Regions from separate parts of the Streptomyces rimosus genome, predicted to be linked through region 1. Evidence: riboswitches for the same ligand, from Rfam matches in the RefSeq annotation. Region 1 holds a riboswitch; the other holds the start of a gene.
What was found. Region 1 has a riboswitch for glycine ahead of gcvT (glycine cleavage system aminomethyltransferase GcvT). Riboswitches for the same ligand answer to the same signal wherever they lie in the genome.
Positions count from the first base shown of each region.

Region 2: linked by a shared signal. The riboswitch ahead of gcvP (aminomethyl-transferring glycine dehydrogenase) and the one ahead of gcvT (glycine cleavage system aminomethyltransferase GcvT) in region 1 are both predicted to bind glycine.

Region 1 covers NZ_CP023688.1:2,907,259-2,913,042, reverse strand. The annotation lists gene glyA (serine hydroxymethyltransferase) at 1-917, opposite strand, end outside; gene gcvH (glycine cleavage system protein GcvH) at 973-1,347, opposite strand; gene gcvT (glycine cleavage system aminomethyltransferase GcvT) at 1,436-2,602, opposite strand; glycine riboswitch at 2,635-2,743, opposite strand; glycine riboswitch at 2,744-2,839, opposite strand; gene CP984_RS11795 (AAA family ATPase) at 3,128-3,862, shown strand; gene CP984_RS11790 (hypothetical protein) at 4,024-4,869, opposite strand; gene CP984_RS11785 (enhanced serine sensitivity protein SseB) at 5,064-5,784, shown strand, end outside.
Region 2 covers NZ_CP023688.1:8,136,923-8,142,706, forward strand. The annotation lists gene CP984_RS35675 (MerR family transcriptional regulator) at 1-283, shown strand, start outside; gene CP984_RS35680 (DNA polymerase IV) at 574-2,118, shown strand; gene CP984_RS35685 (PRC-barrel domain-containing protein) at 2,010-2,411, opposite strand; glycine riboswitch at 2,526-2,623, shown strand; gene gcvP (aminomethyl-transferring glycine dehydrogenase) at 2,812-5,697, shown strand.

The DNA of each region.
Region 1 (5,784 bases):
GTCACGTCGGGCTGCGTCAGGCGCTCGGCGAGGATGCGGGCGCCGTCCAGCGTGCGCTGCTGGCGCTCCTTGAACTCCTCGCTCGCCGCGACCTTGAAGGACACCGCCTTCGCCGCGATCACATGCTCCAGCGGGCCGCCCTGCTGGCCCGGGAAGACCGCCGAGTTGATCTTCTTGGCGAGCTCCTGGGTGGACAGGATCACACCACCGCGCGGACCGCCGAGGGTCTTGTGCGTGGTGGTGGTCACGACGTGGGCGTGCGGCACGGGGTTGGGGTGCAGCCCGGCCGCGACCAGGCCGGCGAAGTGCGCCATGTCGACCATCAGGTACGCGCCGACCTCGTCGGCGATCCGGCGGAACGCCGCGAAGTCCAGCTGGCGCGGGTACGCCGACCAGCCGGCCACGATCAGCTGCGGGCGGGTCTCCTTGGCCAGCCGCTCGACCTCGGCCATGTCGACCTGGCCGCTCTCGGCGTCCACGTGGTAGGGCACCACGTTGTAGAGCTTGCCGGAGAAGTTGATCTTCATGCCGTGGGTCAGGTGCCCGCCGTGCGCGAGGTTCAGCCCCATGATCGTGTCGCCCGGCTTGAGCAGCGCGAACATCGCGGCGGCGTTGGCCTGCGCGCCGGAGTGCGGCTGCACGTTGGCGGCCTCGGCGCCGAAGAGTGCCTTGATGCGGTCGATGGCGATCCGCTCGACGACGTCGACGTGCTCGCAGCCGCCGTAGTAGCGGCGGCCCGGGTAGCCCTCGGCGTACTTGTTGGTGAGGACCGAGCCCTGGGCCTCCATGACGGCGGCCGGGGCGAAGTTCTCCGACGCGATCATTTCGAGGGTGGACTGCTGACGGTGGAGCTCGGCGTCGACGGCGGCGGCGATGTCCGGGTCGAGCTCGTGGAGGGAGCTGTTCAGAAGCGACATGACTCTTCCTGGGGTTCGCGGGGCGCACGGCCCCGCCAGGCGGCGGGTGGGCGGGTCAGCCGGTGAAGGCGGTGTACTCGTCGGCCGAGAGCAGGTCGTCCGGCTCGCCGCTGACCTTCACCTTGAACAGCCAGCCGCCCTCGAAGGGGGCGGTGTTCACCAGCGAGGGGTCGGTGACGACGTCCTCGTTGATCTCCGTGACCTCGCCGTCGACGGGGGAGTAGAGATCACTGACGGACTTGGTCGACTCCAGCTCACCGCAGGTCTCGCCCGCCGTGACCGTGGCACCGACCTCAGGGAGCTGCACGAAGACGACGTCGCCGAGCGCGTTGGCGGCGTGCTCGGTGATGCCGATCGTCGAGACGCCCTCCTCGGCGGCCGACAGCCACTCGTGCTCCTTGCTGTAGCGCAGCTGCTGGGGGTTGTTCATGTCTTGATTCTCCTGGATGCGGTGGCGTGCTCGGTGCAAGGGTCTTGACAGATGAGACGGGGGCGCGTCGTGGACGGTGGTACGCGCGTCACTTCTGGCGCTTGTAGAAGGGCAGCGCCACGACCTCGTACGGCTCGTGGGTGCCACGGATGTCCACCGCCACACCGGCGGTGCCGGGCGCGGCGTGCGCGGCGTCCACGTACGCCATCGCGACGGGCTTGCCCAGGGTGGGGGAGGGGGCGCCGGAGGTGACCTCGCCGATCACGGCGCCGTCCGGGCCCACGACCGGGTACCCGGCGCGCGGCACGCGGCGGCCCTCGGCGATCAGCCCGACCAGCTTGCGCGGCGGGCTGGCCTCGGCCCGGTCCCGGGCCGCCTCCAGCGCGGCGCGGCCCACGAAGTCGCCGCCGTTCGTCGTCTTCTCGAACTTCACGACCCGGCCCAGGCCCGCGTCGAACGGGGTGGTGTCGGTGGTCAGCTCGTGCCCGTACAGCGGCATGCCCGCCTCCAGGCGCAGGGTGTCCCGGCAGGACAGGCCGCACGGCACCAGGCCCGCGTCCTTGCCCGCGGCGGTCAGTGCCTCCCAGAGGGCGGGCGCGTCGGCCGGGCGGACGAACAGCTCGAAGCCGTCCTCGCCGGTGTAGCCCGTACGGGCGATCAGCGCCTCGACGCCCGCGACGGTGCCGGGCAGCCCGGCGTAGTACTTCAGGCCGTCCAGGTCGGCGATGGGGGCACCTCCCTGCACGAGCGGAGCCGAGTGCTTGGGGGACAGGGACTTCAGGATGCCGACGGACTCGGGTCCCTGTACGGCGAGCAGCGCGTACGCGTCCCGGTCGTCGCGCACCTCGGCGTCGAAGCCGTCCGCCCGCTCGGTGAGCGCGTCCAGCACGACCTGGGCGTTGGCGGCGTTGGCGACGACCATGTACGCGGTCTCGGCGAGGCGGTAGACGATCAGGTCGTCCAGGATGCCGCCCTCGGCGTTGCAGATCATGGTGTAGCGGGCGCGGCCGACGGCCACGCCGCCGATGTTGCCGACCAGAGCGAAGTCCAGCAGGTCGGCGGCGCGCGGTCCGGTGACGGTGATCTCGCCCATGTGGGAGAGGTCGAAGAGACCGGCGCGGGTCCGCACGGCGACATGCTCGTCACGCTCGCTGCCGTAGCGCAGCGGCATGTCCCAGCCGGCGAAGTCGGTCATGGTCGCGCCGAGGGCGCGATGAGTGGCGTCCAGCGCGGTCCGGCGGGGGGCTTGCGTCATGGTGATGGCTCCCGGGCATGGGTGACAGGACGGTCTCCCCATCTGTCATCGGAACCTGAGAGGTTCACCGGAAGGCCCTCGCCGGCCCCGGTTTGCACCTTGGGTGGAGCCACACCACGGCGGCCCGCTTTTCAGATCTGCCTCGCCCGCGCGGTATCGGGGCCTGAGAGATTCAAGGGAGGACTTGCTCCTTCGGCGCCCCGCCGTGGCGGCCGGGGACTCTCCCGCGCGGATTCAAGCGGCCGGTATGCAGTTGGCTGAGCGTGGCACCCGTACGGCGACGCGCGCGCCGAGGCGCGGTCCCGCACTGGGCGCGCACATCATCGCACGGGATCGCCGGATACAGGAGCCCTGGTCGTACCGGTGTTCGCCGGGGCGTCACGACAGTGTCCCGGGACCGTACTGATCGTGGGATTCCCTTGAAGCGCATTACCTTTTCTTGACACTCTGCGGGTAAGGGGCTGCGTCCCGGCCGGGGACGGACCACAGCCCCGGGGGACGACACCGGACCGGGAGGGGATCACGGTGCACAGGCAGGCCGTACTCGCGACGAGTCCGGGAGGCGTGCCCCCGGGCTGTGTGCCGGAAGCGACGGGAGCCGTCCCGGGGCCCCGGCGGCTGCCGCTCGGGGTGGTACGGCCCGGCCGGGCGCGGGACGCGGCGGTGGAGGTCGTCGATCTCCGGGACGGGCACGCTCCGCGCGAGGCGGCCGAGCTGCACTTCGCGGCGGGCGACGTCGTGGTGGTCTCCGGCCTGCCGGGCAGCGGCAAGAGCACGCTCATGCTCCGGGTGGTGCCCGCCGCCGACGGGCAGGGCGCCGTCGTGCACCGCGTCGACTCCCAGGACGTACGGGAGCGCTGGGAAAGCGGCAGGCTGCGCCGGCTGCCGTACGCGCTCTACCGGCCGCTGGTCCGCGCCTCCCACTACCTCGGCCTGCGGCGGGCCCTGCGCTCCGGCGGCAGCGTGGTGGTGCACGACTGCGGCACGCTCGCGTGGGTACGCCGCTGGCTCGCGCGCGAGGCCCGGCGGGGCGGGCGCGGGCTGCACCTGATGCTGCTGGACGTGCCGCCTGAAGTCGCGCTCTCCGGGCAGCGCTCGCGCGGGCGCGGCGTCTCCGGTTACGCCTTCGCCCGGCACCGGCGCGCGGTACGCCGCCTGGCCGCCCGTGCCCGCGCGGCCCGGCTCCCCGCGGGCTTCACCTCGGCGGTCCTGCTGGACCGTCCGGCGGCGGGCGCTCTGCGCCGGATCGGCTTCGAGTGAGCGTGCCGAGTTTCTGACGGTACGCCCGATTTCTGGAGGTGCACCCGGACGTACGCCTGACGGGCCGTACGGAACGTTCCGTACGGCCCGTCAGGACCGGTCCTAGCTGTGGCGTATCTCCCGCATCTGCGCCTCCTCCGGACGCTGGTTGCCGGGCCGATTCAGAGACCCAGGGCCTTGATGAGCACCGTGGGCAGCGACAGCACCGAGTTGAGCAGCGAGCCGGCGCCCTGCTGCTGGGGGGCCTCAGCGGGCTGCTGCTGAGGCGCTTCCGCGGCGGGCTGCTGTGCGTCGGCCGGCTGCTGCTGTGTGCCGGCGGGGCGCTGCTCCCCGTCCGCGGGCTGCTGCCTCGGCGCCTGAGCGGCGGGCGGCTGCGGGTCGCTGGTCGGCGCCTTCGGCTGGGCGGCGGGCTGCTCGTCCGTCTCGTACTCGTCGGCCGGCTGTCCCGACGGCTGGGGGACCGGCCGGTTGGCGGGCTGCGCGGCGGTCCCGTCGGCCGGCTGCTGGCGCAGGTCGCCGACCACCTTGTCCACGCCCAGGATCTTGAAGATGTCCACGACCGACCGGGAGACCGACTCGGTCAGCTGCCCGGTCCGGCTCATGGGGTCGGCGGGCTCCTCCGGCGACGGGGCCCGACGGCCGGTCAGCTCGTCGATTTTCACCCGCAGATCCTGCGACACCAGCCCGAGCCGCACGGTGTCGGCGGACACCGAACGGTCGGAGTCCGTATTCAGGATCTCCGCCAGCCGCTGGGCGTCGGCCAAAACCGTGTCCAGCCGCGTCCGCGCGGCCCTGACCTGCACGGAGTGACCGCGCGCTTCGGCGGACTTCTCGGCCAGCTCGGCCGAGGCGTCCGCCAGCCGGCTGATGTCGTCGACGATGACGCTCTGGTTGCGCTCATGGGACTTGGGGCCGTCCGACGCGCTCGCTGGGGCCGTTGCGCCGAGCGCGAGGGCGCCGGCGGCGGCCGCGCTGACGAGGGCGGGGACGGTCCGGTGCGTTGCCATCAGGAGACATGCCTTTCTGTAGGAACGGCAGGGCAAGATCACCCTGGAGCCACCTTCGGAGCGGTGTGCACGGTCCGCAACCGCTCGCGTGCGTTCGGTGGTCATCCGGACGCGTCAGGCCGCCGCCCGCCTGGTGGCGTTAGGGTCTTCGACCGAGTAAGGCGCGGTGCGCGGTACGAAGCGGGTGGGTGGACATGGACTTTCCGGAGCAGGGCATACCGCAGCTGGGGTGGCCCGCCAACGAACTGGAGGAGGTGCTCGCCGCCTCGGTGGGCGCGCCCGGCGCGGGCGCCCGCATCATCGAGGTGCTGGGGCGCAGCCGGATATGGGTGCCGCTGCCCAAGGGCGGCGGCCCGGAGAGCGCCGGCATGGGCCGGGCGGGCCTGGACCTGCCGACCGTCGAGATCGGCTCGGCCGCCTATGTACCGGTCTTCAGCTCCGAGCAGGAGTTCCTGAGGGTGGCCGGGCCGAACCTGTCCTACACCGTCGCGCCGGCCGCCGAGTTCGCGCGCGGCCTGCCCCCGCTGATGGGCATCGCGGTCAACCCGGAGGGCACCGTCGGCGTGCCGCTGCCGCCCGACGCAGTGGCCGAACTGTGCCGCACCGACCGCCTCGAACACCCCGGCGCGCCCAGCGGCGCCCGGGTCCGGCTGTTCGAGCCGGACTGGCAGGAGGAGCCGGTGGACTTCCTGGCCGCGGCCGGGCTGGAGTTCTCGGCCGCGGGCTTCGTCGTCACCGCCCGCCGCGCGCTGGCCAGCGTCGAGGGGGACGCGCCCGCGCTGTTCGTCGGCGTCCAGGTGGACGCCGCGGCCGTCGCGCCGCACGATCCGGCCGTACGGGACGCCGTGACCGGGGCGCTCGGCCGGGCCCTCGGCGGGACACCGCTGACCTGGCCCGTACAACTGGTCATGCTGG
Region 2 (5,784 bases), 5.2 Mb from region 1:
CCGCACCGCCGTCCGGCACCTGCGCTCCCGCGGGCTGTCCGACCTGGCGAGAATGACGCTGATGAGCGACGGCGCGACGGTCTACGAATGCACCTCGCCCGATGAGGTCGTCGACCTGCTCCAAGGGGGACAGGGCGTCTTCGGCATCGCCGTGGGCGTGGTCTGGCGCGATGTGGAAAGCGCGCTGTCGCAGCTTCACGGGGAGCGGGTGGACACCGGCGAGACGCTGGTCCGGCACAACCCGCACGACGAACTGGCGCGGCGCCGCAACCGGGCGGGGTGAGCGGGGGCGTACGCCGCGGGGCCGGGGGCCGATCGCCCCGGCGTGCTCCGGCGCATCCGGCGTACCCGACGTACGGAATACGGGCGTGCGCTCCTCGCGCGCCCGTTACGACGGCCTCCTGCGCCTCTGCCGCACCAGGAGATCCATAACGGCCACAGGAGCCGCACACGGCCTCCGAAGCGCGCACGCGGCCTCTCAGAGGATTCCGGAGTGCGCCCGAGGCAGGGTGAGGCCGCGCGCGGCGGGGTCGGTCGGGGCGATTGTCAGTGGTGTGGGGGAGCATCGGTCGTGTGAGACGTGCGCCGACGATCCTGCATCTGGACATGGATGCGTTCTATGCGTCCGCCGAACAGGCGGCGAAGCCGAGCCTGCGCGGAAAGCCCGTGGTGGTCGGCGGGATCGGCCCGCGCGGCGTGGTCTCCACGGCGTCGTACGAGGCCCGGGTCTTCGGGGTGCGCTCGGCCATGCCGACCGCCCAGGCCCGCCGCCTCTGCCCGAACGCCGCGTATCTGACCCCGCGCTTCACCCTGTACCGCCGGGTGAGCGACCAGGTCATGGAACTGCTTCACGCGCTGTCGCCGCTGGTGGAGCCGCTCAGCCTGGACGAGGCGTTCGTGGACCTGGAGGCCGGCGGCACCGAGGCCGACACGGCGGCCGCACGGGCCGTGGGGGAGCGGCTGCGGCGGGACATCAGACGCACGACGGGGCTCACCGGGTCGGTGGGCCTGGCCGGGGCCAAGATGCTGGCCAAGATCGCGTCCGAGCAGGCCAAGCCGGACGGCCTGGTGGTCATCGAGCCGGGGACGGAACGGGAGCTGCTGGGCCCGATGACGGTGCGTACGCTGCCCGGCGTCGGCCCCGCCACGGCCGAGACGCTGCGCCGGGCGGGCATCCACACGATCGCCGAGACGGCGGAGGCGGGGGAGGCGGAGCTGGTGCGCCTCCTGGGCAAGGCGCACGGCACCGGGCTGTACGCCATGGCGCTGGGCCGCGACGAGCGGCCCGTGGTGGCCGAGCGGGATGCGAAGTCCATATCGGTCGAGGACACCTTCGACGTGGACCTGACCGACCGGACCCGGGTGCGGGCCGAGGTGACGCGGCTGGCGGACCGGTGCGTGGAGCGGTTGCGGGCGGCCGGGCGCTCCGGCCGGACCGTCGTGATCAAGGTGCGTAACTACGACTTCTCGACGCTGACCAGGTCGGAGACGCTGCGCGGACCCACCGACGACCCGAGTGTGGTGCGGGAGGCGGCGGCCCGGCTGCTGGACCTGGTGGACACGACGGGCGGCGTACGGCTGCTGGGCGTGGGCGTGACCGGGCTCGCCGACTTCACCCAGGAGGACCTGTTCGCCCAGCTCGCGACGGAGAAGGCGGCCGAAGAGGAGGCCGAGCGGGAGCGCCGGGTGGCGGCGGAGGCGGCCCGGGAGGCGGCCGACGAGCCCGAGCGGCCCCGGCGCTGGCTCCCCGGGCTGGACGTGATCCATGAGGAGCACGGCGCCGGCTGGGTGCAGGGCAGCGGTGTCGGCCGGGTGACCGTACGGTTCGAGCAGCCGTGGTCCGGGCCCGGCCGGGTGCGCACCTTCCCCGTGGACGACCCGGCGCTGCGCCCCGGCGAGCCGCTGCCGCTGGTGGGCGGGCCGGCCGAGCCATCCACCGGGCCCGCACAGGAGGGCCCTGCCCAGAAGGACCCCGCCCAGAAGGGAGCTGACCAGAAGGCCCCCGCCCCTCAGTCCTCCGCCCCCGCCACCCTCCCGAATTCCGTGTCGGCCCGCGCGGCGTCCGAGCCGGGGACGGGCCCGGAGACGGAATCGGGGGCCGGGATGTCCAGCCGGTAGTGGTGGTAGAGCTGTAGTTCCTGCTCCGGCGAGAGGTGGCGGCCCACCCCGAAGTCCGGCGCATCCCTGATCAGCTTGCGGTCGTAGGGGACGTGCAGCACCTCGTCGACCAGATCGCTGGGCTCCAGGGGCACGAACGCGTCCCGGCTGAAGATCCCGGTGCGTACGGCCGCCCATTCCGGTTCTCCGGTCGCGTCGTCCAGGTACACCTCGTCGACGGTGCCGATCTTGGTTCCGTTCTTGTCGAACGCCTTGCGGCCGATCAAGCTGCGGGGATCGATATCGGTCTGCACGGTCCCTCCATGTGGTCGCAACTGCCTTGTGACAACTACCAAACGGCACATTTCATGCCCCGGCCACTCGAAGGAACGCCCGTTCGCCGCGCTGGTAGGCTGGCGAACGGCTGTCGACCCCATGCGGGAGAGTCCTTCGCCGATCATGGCGAGGGCGCCGAAGGAGCAACTCCTCCCCGGAATCTCTCAGGCTCATGTACCGCATGGACGAGGTCACTCTGGAAAGCAGGGCGGGCCACGGACGGGCACAGCGCCGGAGCCCCTCCTCACCGACGGTGAAAGCCGGTGCCGCGTGCGGAACCGGTGAAGCTCTCAGGTTGCGATGACAGAGGGGGAGGCCGTCCGGGCACCAGCGCCGTGGTGCCCCGCAGAGGTCGAAACGACCAGGAGGCCCCCGCAGATGACCACCAACCGCATCTCCTTGACCGAGCTGGAACGCGGTACCCCGTTCGAGCAGCGGCACATCGGCCCCGGTCCGGAGGACCAGGCCAAGATGCTCGCGCAGGTCGGTTTCGGATCGCTGGACGAGCTGACCGCGGCCGCCGTACCGGATGTGATCAAGAGTGCGGAGGCGCTGGGGCTGCCGCAGGGCCGCAGCGAGGCCGAGGTGCTGGCCGAGCTGCGGGCGCTCGCGGACCGTAACCAGGTGCTCGCCCCGATGATCGGGCTCGGCTACCACGGCACGTTCACCCCGCCGGTGATCCTGCGCAACGTGATGGAGAACCCCGCCTGGTACACGGCCTACACCCCGTACCAGCCGGAGATCTCGCAGGGCCGCCTGGAGGCGCTGCTCAATTTCCAGACCATGGTCGCCGACCTGACCGGACTGCCGACCTCCGGCGCCTCGCTGCTCGACGAGGGCACGGCCGCCGCCGAGGCGATGGCCCTCGCGCGGCGCGTGGGCAAGGTCAAGGACGGCGTCTTCCTGGTCGACGCCGACTGCCTGCCGCAGACCATCGCCGTGATCGAGACCCGCGCCGAGCCGACCGGCGTCGAGGTCGTGGTGGCCGACCTGTCCGACGGCATACCGGCCGAGGTGGCCGAGCGCGGCGTCTTCGGCGTGCTGCTCCAGTACCCCGGCGCGTCCGGTGCCGTACGCGACCCCCGCGCCGTGATCGAGCGGGCGCACGAGCTGGGCGCGGTCGTCACCGTCGCCGCCGATCTGCTGGCGCTGACGCTGCTGACCTCGCCGGGTGAGCTGGGCGCGGACATCGCCGTCGGCACCACCCAGCGGTTCGGCGTGCCGATGGGCTTCGGCGGCCCGCACGCCGGGTTCATGGCCGTACGGGAGAAGTTCGCCCGTAGCCTGCCCGGCCGCCTGGTGGGCGTCTCGGTCGACGCGGACGGCAACAAGGCGTACCGCCTCGCCCTCCAGACGCGCGAGCAGCACATCCGCCGCGAGAAGGCCACCAGCAACATCTGCACCGCGCAGGTCCTGCTCGCGGTGATGGCGGGCATGTACGCCGTCTACCACGGCCCGGACGGGCTCGCGGCCATCGCGCGCCGTACCCACCGCTACGCCTCCATCCTGGCCGAGGGCCTGCGCGCCGGCAGCGTCGAGGTCGTGCACGGCGCGTACTTCGACACGCTGACCGTACGGGTGCCGGGCCGGGCCGCCGAGGTGGTCGCAGCGGCCCGCGAGGCGGGGGTCAACCTGCGCCTGGTCGACGCGGACCTGGTGGGCGTGGCCTGCGACGAGACCACCGGGCGCGCGCAGGTGCACGCGGTGTGGGGCGCCTTCGGCGTCCAGGCCGACATCGAGCGGCTGGACGAAGCCGTGGCCGACGCGCTGCCGTCGGAGCTGCTGCGCGGCGACGCGTACCTGACGCACCCGGTCTTCCACCAGCACCGCTCCGAGACCGCGATGCTGCGCTACCTGCGCCGCCTGTCGGACAAGGACTACGCGCTGGACCGCGGCATGATCCCGCTCGGCTCCTGCACCATGAAGCTGAACGCGACGACCGAGATGGAGCCGGTCACCTGGCCCGAGTTCGGGCAGCTGCACCCGTTCGCGCCGGTCGAGCAGGCGCAGGGCTACCTCACGCTGATCGCGGAGCTGGAGGAGCAGCTGGCCACGGTCACCGGCTACGACAAGGTCTCCATCCAGCCGAACGCCGGCTCGCAGGGCGAACTGGCCGGGCTGCTGGCCGTGCGGGCCTACCACCGCGCCAACGGCGACGCGCAGCGCACCGTCTGCCTCATCCCCTCCTCGGCGCACGGCACCAACGCGGCCAGCGCCGTGATGGCCGGCATGAAGGTCGTCGTCGTCAAGACCGGCGCGGACGGCGAGGTGGACGCGGACGACCTGCACGCCAAGATCGAGCAGTACCGTGACGAGCTCGCGGTCCTGATGGTCACCTACCCGTCCACGCACGGCGTGTTCGAGGAGCACATCACCCAGATCTGCGCGGCGGTGCACGACGCGGGCGGCCAGGTGTACGTGGACGGCGCCAACCTGAACGCGCTGGTCGGGCTCGCCGAGCCGGGCAAGTTCGGCGGCGATGTCTCGCACCTGAACCTGCACAAGACCTTCTGCATCCCGCACGGCGGCGGCGGTCCGGGCGTCGGCCCGGTCGGCGTGCGCGCCCACCTGGCGCCGTACCTGCCCAACCACCCGCTGCAGCCCTCCGCGGGCCCGGAGACGGGCGTCGGGCCCATCTCCGCGGCGCCGTGGGGCTCCGCCGGCATCCTGCCCATCTCCTGGGCGTACGTCCGGCTGATGGGCGGCGCGGGCCTCAAGCGCGCCACCCAGGTCGCGGTGCTCGGCGCCAACTACATCGCCAAGCGCCTGGAGCCGCACTACCCCGTGCTCTACACCGGCCCCGGCGGCCTGGTCGCGCACGAGTGCATCATCGACGTACGGCCGCTGACCAAGGCGACCGGTGTGAGCATCGACGATGTCGCCAAGCGGCTGATCGACTACGGCTTCCACGCGCCGACGATGTCGTTCCCGGTGGCCGGCACGCTGATGATCGAGCCGACCGAGAGCGAGAACCTGGACGAGCTGGACCGCTTCTGCGACGCGATGATCGCGATCCGCGCGGAGATCGACAAGGTCGGTTCGGGGGAGTGGGACAAGGACGACAACCCGCTGCGCAACGCCCCGCACACCGCGGGGGCGCTGAGCGGCGCGTGGCCGCACCCGTACACCCGTGAGGAGGCGGTCTTCCCGGCCGGTGTCGAGGCGGCGGAGAAGTACTGGCCGCCGGTGCGCCGTATCGACGGTGCGTTCGGCGACCGCAACCTTGTCTGCTCCTGCCCGCCGCTGGAGGAGTACGACAGCTGATCCGTGGGCGCGCCGCTCACGGCGGCGCGGCATGCGAAGGGCCCTCGGCGTGGACGCCGGGGGCCCTGTTGTCCGTTGTGCTGAGTT